Metabacillus sp. KUDC1714: one gene and its partner. The protein of the gene in region 1 interacts with the protein of each later gene in a pairwise test. Links are inferred from orthologs where the notes say so. Each region holds a gene or a part of one and is shown in the gene's direction. Other genes may lie near its edges.

Region 1 (4,765 bases):
CTGAAGGATGTTCCAGATCATTCAACTGTTGTGGGAATTCCAGGTAGAGTAGTCATACAAAACGGTAGACGGGTTGATCAAGATCTAAATCACTGTGATTTACCAGATCCAGTTGCAGATCGTTTTAAAGAGTTAGAGTCAGAGCTTTCAAGCTTAAGAAATGAAGTACAACAGTTAAGGAAAGGAACGAGTGAACATGACAATAAAGTTGTACAATACGCTAACAAGGCAAAAGGAAACGTTTGAACCACTTGAAGCAGGGAAAGTGAAAATGTATGTATGTGGTCCAACAGTCTATAATTATATTCATATAGGAAATGCCAGACCAGCAATCGTTTACGATACAGTAAGAAGATACTTAGAATATAGTGGATATGAAGTAAACTTTGTATCTAACTTTACTGATGTTGATGATAAATTAATTAAAGCAGCAAATGAACTTGGCGAGGATGTACCAACAATTGCAGAGCGCTTTATCGATGCTTATTTTGAAGATGTTTCGGCACTTGGATGCAAGCGGGCTACAATTCACCCACGTGTTACCGAAAGCATTGATATTATCATTGACTTTATTCAAGCATTGATTGATAAAGGATATGCTTATGAGGCTGGTGGAGATGTTTATTATAAAACAAGAGAATTTAAGGAGTATGGTAAGCTTTCACATCAGTCAATTGATGAACTACGTTTAGGTAACCGGATTGGTGTAGGAGAGAAGAAACTTGATGCGCTGGATTTTGTTTTGTGGAAAGCGGCGAAGGAAGGAGAAATTTCCTGGGAAAGTCCTTGGGGGAATGGTCGACCTGGTTGGCATATAGAATGCTCAGCTATGGCAAAAAAATATCTTGGAGATACGATAGACATACATGCAGGTGGCCAAGATTTAACCTTCCCACACCATGAGAATGAAATTGCTCAATCAGAGGCTTTAAATCAAAAACCATTTGCAAAGTACTGGATGCATAATGGTTATATAAATATAAATAATGAAAAGATGTCTAAATCATTAGGAAATTTCGTATTAGTCCACGATATCATTAAAGAAATTGACCCACAAGTTGTTCGTTTCTTTATGCTATCTGTCCATTATCGACATCCAATCAACTTTTCACAAGATTTATTGGAAAGTACAAAAAATGCATTTGAACGATTAACTACATCTTATGTTAATCTTCAACACCGAAAGAATAGTAGCACAAATTTGACTGATAACAATGGATGGTGGCTTAGTAAAATCAACGAATATCATCTTCAGTTTAAAAAAGAGATGGATGATGATTTTAATACAGCTAATGCAATATCTGTTCTGTTTGACTTGTCAAAACAAGCGAACTACTATTTACAGGAACAAAATACGTCAGAGGAAGTCATTCAAGCTTTTCTTAATGAGTTCGATCAATTAGGAGCAGTGTTAGGTGTTAAATTTGCACAGGCAGATCTTCTGGATGATGAAATTGACTTAATGATTGAGCAACGTATTCAAGCTAGAAAAGACCGTAATTTTGCATTAGCAGATGAAATTCGTGATAAATTAAAAGACTTAAATATTATTTTAGAGGATACGCCTCAAGGAACAAGATGGAAACGTAGTTAATTGATTATGTTTTTAGATATGAGGGAATAAAGATAGTAAGAGTTTTAACGTTGATTAAGGCGAATAGAGCGGGACTTGTAGCGATGGTTCCGTCTATCCTTCATTTTTGGAATTGTTGCTAAACGCCATTTGGCATTTGTATAGAAAAGAGGAACATCATGTTTTTAGATTTTGAAACAATTAAAGATTCGAAGCTTTTGAATAGCTTAGCATTGGCTTATATAGGTGATGCTGTCTATGAAATTTATGTAAGGCATCACCTTATAGCCAAAGGGAATATACGACCAAACCAGCTTCATAACCAAGCGAAAAGGTATGTTTCTGCAAAAGCTCAAGCTAGTATTTTGCATCATTTATTCTCATCAGAGAGCTTTACTGAAGAAGAATTAGCTGTTATTAGACGGGGGAGAAATGCAAAATCAGGGACAATTCCGAAAAACACAGATGTACAAACATACCGATATAGTACAGCGTTTGAAGCGTTGATCGGACATCTTTATTTAGAAAAAAAGCATAATCGAATGGAAGAACTGATACATGCTTCATTTGAGTTTATTAATGATTAAAGAAAGGAGGAAAGGCTAATGGATCAAGATTATATTATTGGACGTAATCCTGTAATAGAGGTGTTAAAGTCATCTCGAGATATTAATAAAATATGGGTTGCTGAAAATTCATTAAAAGGACAAGCACAGCAAATAACGAAGCTTGCAAAAGAAAAAGGTGTAACGATCAACTTTGTGCCAAAGAAGAAAATTGATCAAATGGTGGAAGGTAATCACCAAGGTGTGGTGGCACAAGTAGCTGCTTATGAATATGTTCATGTTGATGATATTTTACTTAATGCAGAAAAAAGAGGTGAACTACCTTTCCTACTGTTATTAGATGAAATTGAAGATCCACATAATTTAGGATCAATTATGAGAACAGCAGACGCTGTTGGTGCACATGGAATCGTGATTCCTAAAAGAAGAGCAGTAGGATTAACGGCTACAGTCGCTAAAGCTTCTACTGGTGCAATTGAATATATCCCCGTTGCCCGTGTAACAAACATGGCGAGAACAATAGAAGAATTAAAAGAACGAGGGGTTTGGATCGTAGGAACAGATGCCAAAGGTGCGGATGATTACCGTAATTTAGACGGAAAAATGCCACTAGCCCTCATTATAGGAAGTGAAGGAAAAGGAATTGGTCGTCTTATTAAAGAAAAATGCGACTTCTTAATTAAAATGCCAATGGTGGGACATGTTACATCATTAAATGCTTCTGTTGCAGCAAGCCTTTTGATGTATGAGGTATACAGAAAGCGACACCCTTTAGGGGAGTAGAATGAAATGGATATCCTATTAGTTGATGGATATAACATTATCGGGGCTTGGCCCTTTTTACAAAGGCTTAAGAAGGACAATCTTTCTGAGGCAAGAAATCAATTAATTGAAAAAATGGCTGAATATCAAGCCTATACTGGTTACCGAGTTATTATCGTTTTTGATGCACACCTTGTAAAAGGAATTGAAAAAAAGCAAAAAAACTATCGAGTAGAGGTTATTTTCACTCGAGAGAACGAGACTGCAGATGAGCGTATTGAAAAGCTAGCAATATCATTAAACAATATTAAAACTCAAGTTCATGTTGCTACATCGGATTTTACTGAACAATGGGCGATATTTGGGCAAGGTGCACTTCGTAAATCAGCGAGAGAGTTGTTGAATGAGATGGATTCCATAGAAGGTAGAATTAAACACAGAGTGAAAAAGATTGAGGAAAAACGTCCATCTTCAAAAATATTATTTCCTGATGATGTCATGGAAAAGCTAGAGAAGTGGCGCAGGGGGAATTTATAGTTGGTTGACGCTTACAAAATGCATGCTGTATAATATTGTTATCTTGTGTGCGGTCGGGGGGATCGGCTTGAATTCACCATTCAACAAGGGTAAGGTCAACAGGGAAGAATTTGGATTATTGGAAGACGAACAAGTGGTTGAACTCGTGCATAATGGAGATAGTGAAGCACTTGACTACTTAATTACTAAATATCGAAATTTTGTACGAGCAAAAGCAAGATCGTATTTTTTAATTGGTGCGGATCGAGAGGATATTATTCAAGAGGGAATGATTGGTTTATATAAAGCCATTCGTGACTTTAAAGAGGACAAGCTCACTTCATTTAAGGCATTTGCTGAATTATGTATTACCAGGCAAATCATTACCGCTATAAAAACCGCTACTCGTCAAAAACATATTCCGTTAAATTCTTATGTATCATTGGACAAGCCGATTTATGATGAAGAATCGGATCGGACATTAATGGATGTTATTTCCGGTGCAAAAGTTATGGACCCTGAAGAGCTCATCATTAATCAAGAGGAATTTGATGACATTGAGGTTAAGATGGGTGAATTATTAAGTGATTTAGAACGAAAGGTGCTGGTCTTATATTTAGACGGCCGTTCATATCACGAAATTTCAGAAGAATTAAATAGACACGTGAAGTCCATCGATAATGCATTGCAGCGTGTAAAGAGAAAACTTGAACGGTATTTAGAATTAAGAGAAATTAGTTTGTGAAAATCAAAAATTAGGCTGAATTTGATCGTTTATTGACGAAAAAACCTCACTATGATACAGTTTTATGGAATAAAAGTGAAACGGTAGGTGAGGAAATGCGAAAAAAAGTAACGTTGGCTTGTACTTCCTGTGGAAGTAGAAACTATACTACAATGAAAAATATAACGAGCACAAATGAACGGTTAGAAGTCAATAAATTTTGTAAAGTCTGTAATTCGCATACGAACCACCGTGAAACAAAGTAGTCTTCATAAATTATTTTATACGAAGTTTCCCTATTATTCCTGGAGGTAGCATTCATGCAACGTTTAGTTAATTTTTTCCGAGATGTATCTCGTGAAATGAAGAAGGTTAGTTGGCCGAAAGGTAAAGAATTGACAAGGTATACAATTACGGTTGTATCCACTGTAGTATTTGTTGGTGTTTTCTTTGCGGTCATTGACTTAGGTATTTCTTCTTTAATTCGTTTAATTTTTGAATAACAGATGGAAAATCGTGCTATAATAGAAAATATTAATCTTTCTCTGCAAAACCCGTTAAACGGGTTTTTTCATTGTTTAAAAAAGATTTAGTATTCATGTAGAATAATATAGATTTTCGTAT
Region 2 (3,788 bases), 150 kb from region 1 along the record:
TGTGATACGATAGAATGTGAAAAACTTGGATAAACTACAACTATTAGCTAAACTAAAAAGAGATCATTCCTTAGGAAACAATTCCTAAGGTTTTTTCATAATTTAGGAGAAAGACATGGATGAATTTGATTTTATTAGTAAAATAAAACCCAATCGAATATTTCAAGAAAATGTAAAAGTAGCAATTGGTGATGATGCTGCTGTTTATGAGCCTTCAGTTCATAAAAATCAAGTAGTATGTGTTGATTCAATGGTAGAAGGTGTACATTTTCTTAAAACTTTATCTTCTCCGCGAGAAATTGGTTATAAGTCGTTAGCTGTGAATATAAGCGATATTGCAGCAATGGGCGCAAACCCTATCTATTATTTGGTTTCTATTGCTATTCCATCTAGTTGGGAAGAACATGAGCTTTTAGAGATATTTAAGGGAATGCAAGAGCTTGCGGAAATGTATCAAATGGATTTATTAGGCGGTGATACGGTTTCTACTGCAGACAAGCTTACTATAACAGTTACAGTTATTGGTGAAGTAGAACCCAACGTACTGACGCTTAGAAGTAATGCTAGAGATGGAGATATCGTTTTTGTTACAGGGAATATTGGAGACTCTTCTGCTGGATTAGCTGTATTATTAGACCAAGTAGCGATTGAAGATAAAAAGAATAAGAATTATCTTATTAATCGTCATAAGAAGCCAATTCCACAGGTTAAAGTGGGTAGGCTTATCGCAAAACTGGAAAGAGCTTCTTTAAATGATATTAGTGATGGTTTAGCAAGTGAGCTTCATGAAATTGCTGATGCAAGTCAGTTAGGAATAGAAATTAATGAAATTGATCTTCCAGTTAGTAGTGAATTGCTCTTATTAAAGAATTTTAATGATATAAACAAGTGGATCCTTTTTGGTGGTGAGGATTTTGAGTTAGTTGGTACTACCTCAATAGAATCATGGACTGAATTAAAACAAGCATGTGATGAGCAAATGATTAAAATTACCAAGATTGGCCTGGTTACTTGTAGCCATTCTGGCGTTTTACTAAAGAGAGAAAATCAAGAAGTGATAAAGCTTGAAAAGTCTGGTTACAACCACTTCAATAGATAAGTAAGGTGAGTAAGAGTGGAAGAATTCGAATTTAGTACAAATAGCTCTGAAGAAACATTAGAAATTGCAAAGCGCCTTTCTGAAAAGGTGAAAAAAAGTGATGTTGTGACACTTGAAGGGGATTTAGGTGCAGGAAAAACAACATTTACAAAAGGTTTAGCAAAAGGTTTAGGAATAAAGCGCAATGTAAACAGTCCGACTTTTACAATTATTAAAGAGTATAAAGATGGAAGATTGCCTTTATATCATATGGATGTTTATCGTTTAGAGGACGCTGATGAAGATTTAGGCTTTGATGAGTATTTTCATGGAGATGGAATTACAGTGGTAGAGTGGGCACATCTAATAGAAGACCAATTACCAAGTGAACGATTGGATATAAAAATCTTATATGTAAATGATTCAACAAGGAAAATCATGATGACTCCATATGGTTCTCATTATGTTGAAATATGTAAGGAGTTAAGCAATGAAAGTATTAGCAATTGATACGACCAATTATGTGCTCGGAATAGCGTTAGTCGATGAAGGAAATGTAATTGGTGAGTATATTACAAATTTGAAAAAGAACCATTCTGTACGTGCAATGCCAGCTATAGATAGGTTACTAAGTGATTGTGACGTAACCCCGCAGCAGCTTGATAAAATAGTGGTAGCTACTGGTCCTGGATCATATACTGGGGTTCGTATCGGGGTATCAATCGCGAAAACAATGGCATGGTCTTTGAAAATCCCAATAGTAGGTGTCTCTAGTCTAGAAGTGTTAGCAGCAAACGGAAGATATTTTAATGGATTCATTTCTCCTATATTTGATGCGAGAAGAGGCCAAGTTTATACTGGCTTATATCAATATGCTAATGGAGGATTAGTAACAATTAAAAACGATCAAAATCTTTTACTTGCTGATTGGCTAAAAATACTTGAGGATAAAAAGGAACGGGTTTTATTTGTAGGTAATGACGTTGTGATTCATAAAGAAACAATTGTTAGCACGTTAGGAGATATGGGTGAATTTGGACAAGTTACGTTAAATAACCCGAGACCAAGTGAACTAGGGTTAATTGGCTTAACAAAAGAAGCGTCAGATGTCCATTCCCTTGTTCCAAATTATATCCGACTAGCTGAAGCAGAAGCAAAATGGCTAGAACAGCAAAAGTAAGATGGTGGAGAACTTGGATAATAGGTTTACGATAAGAAAGATGCAAAGAGAAGATGTTGAAGAGGTTTATCAAATCGAATTGCTTTCATTTTCAGCACCTTGGTCGAAAGAGTCATTATTTTATGAACTCGAGCAAAATTTATTTGCAAAGTATTTAGTAGTGGAATTTGAGGGGAAAGTGATTGGCTACTGTGGCTTATGGGTGATTATGGATGATGCACAAATTACAAACATAGCAGTACACCCCGATTATCGTAAAATGAAGATTGGTGAAGCTCTTCTAAGGTTTTCAATCCAGTTAAGTAAAGAAATGAATGCAAAACGGTTATCCTTAGAGGTAAGAGTTTCTAATCATATTGCACAATCTTTATATAAAAAGGTCGGGTTTTTATCAGGTGGAATAAGAAAGAGATATTATACAGATAATCAAGAAGATGCTTTAGTAATGTGGGTGAATTTAGTATGAATCGAACAGATCAATATATATTAGGTGTTGAAACAAGCTGTGATGAAACAGCTGTAGCTATTATTAAAAATGGTCGTGAAATCGTAGCAAATGTAGTAGCCTCACAAATTGAGAGTCATAAGCGATTTGGAGGTGTAGTCCCTGAGATTGCTTCTAGACACCATGTTGAACAATTAACAATTGTCTTTGAGGAAGCAATGAAACAAGCGAACCTTGACTTTAATGACTTATCAGCAATTACAGTAACTGAAGGACCAGGTCTGGTTGGTGCCTTATTAACAGGGATTAATGCCGCAAAAGCATTAGCATTTTCCCATGGTATACCACTTATAGGTGTTCATCATATAGCCGGCCATATTTATGCAAATCGTCTTATTAAAGAGTTAGAGTTTCCGTTATTAGCTTTAGTGGTATCAGGTGGGCATACTGAGCTTGTTTATATGAAAGAACATGCTAATTTTGAAGTGATCGGTGAAACATTGGATGATGCAGCCGGGGAAGCATATGATAAGGTTGCAAGAACTTTAGGGCTCCCTTATCCTGGTGGTCCACATATTGACCGATTAGCACATGAGGGAAAACCAACAATTGATTTGCCAAGAGCTTGGTTAGGTGCAGGATCATTTGATTTTAGCTTTAGTGGACTCAAATCAGCAGTTATAAATACGCTGCACAATGCAAAGCAAAAGGGAATAATATTGGAAGCTAAAGATGTTGCTGCTAGTTTTCAAGCAAGTGTTATTGATGTGCTCGTGACAAAAACATCACAAGCTGTGGATAAATATCCTGTAAAACAACTGTTACTAGCTGGTGGTGTTGCAGCAAATAAAGGCTTGCGTACAGCTTTAGAAAAAGAGTTTTCTTCAAGGGATGGGTTAGAATTAATTATTCCACCTTTGTCCCTCTGCACAGATAATGCAGCAATGATTGCGGCTATTGGTAGCGTTCTATATGATAAAGGCATTAGAAGTGATTTAGCTCTAAATGCGAATCCTGGACTTGAATTAACATCATATTAAAAGGTGGCTCAATTGGGTCATAACCTTCCTAGTTTACTTATATAT

Evidence for each region. The genes of interacting proteins can lie anywhere in the genome.
Region 2: the proteins of rlmB (region 1) and tsaE interact in binary tests that used the Escherichia coli proteins (3 or more experiments, as listed by UniProt). The link is inferred for Metabacillus sp. KUDC1714 from one-to-one orthologs.

Annotation. Positions count from the first base shown.
Region 1 is NZ_CP055263.1:2,078,705-2,083,469, forward strand. Bases 1,161-4,050 are described here. They hold rlmB (23S rRNA (guanosine(2251)-2'-O)-methyltransferase RlmB), read left to right. Parts: upstream 1,161-2,178; coding sequence 2,179-2,922; downstream 2,923-4,050. Other genes in these bases: cysS (cysteine--tRNA ligase), read left to right, coding at 1,161-1,594; HUW50_RS09810 (Mini-ribonuclease 3), read left to right, coding at 1,753-2,160; HUW50_RS09820 (NYN domain-containing protein), read left to right, coding at 2,929-3,438; sigH (RNA polymerase sporulation sigma factor SigH), read left to right, coding at 3,506-4,050. Also shown: cysE (serine O-acetyltransferase), read left to right, coding at 1-246; more of cysS, read left to right, coding at 197-1,160; more of sigH, read left to right, coding at 4,051-4,162; rpmG (50S ribosomal protein L33), read left to right, coding at 4,258-4,407; preprotein translocase subunit SecE, read left to right, coding at 4,462-4,644. UniProt on the Escherichia coli protein: Specifically methylates the ribose of guanosine 2251 in 23S rRNA.
Region 2 is NZ_CP055263.1:2,230,780-2,234,567, forward strand. What follows is about bases 1-2,851. They hold tsaE (tRNA (adenosine(37)-N6)-threonylcarbamoyltransferase complex ATPase subunit type 1 TsaE), read left to right. Parts: upstream 1-1,114; coding sequence 1,115-1,588; downstream 1,589-2,851. Other genes in these bases: thiL (thiamine-phosphate kinase), read left to right, coding at 116-1,099; tsaB (tRNA (adenosine(37)-N6)-threonylcarbamoyltransferase complex dimerization subunit type 1 TsaB), read left to right, coding at 1,569-2,258; rimI (ribosomal protein S18-alanine N-acetyltransferase), read left to right, coding at 2,272-2,724; tsaD (tRNA (adenosine(37)-N6)-threonylcarbamoyltransferase complex transferase subunit TsaD), read left to right, coding at 2,721-2,851. Outside these bases: more of tsaD, read left to right, coding at 2,852-3,743. UniProt on the Escherichia coli protein: Required for the formation of a threonylcarbamoyl group on adenosine at position 37 (t(6)A37) in tRNAs that read codons beginning with adenine.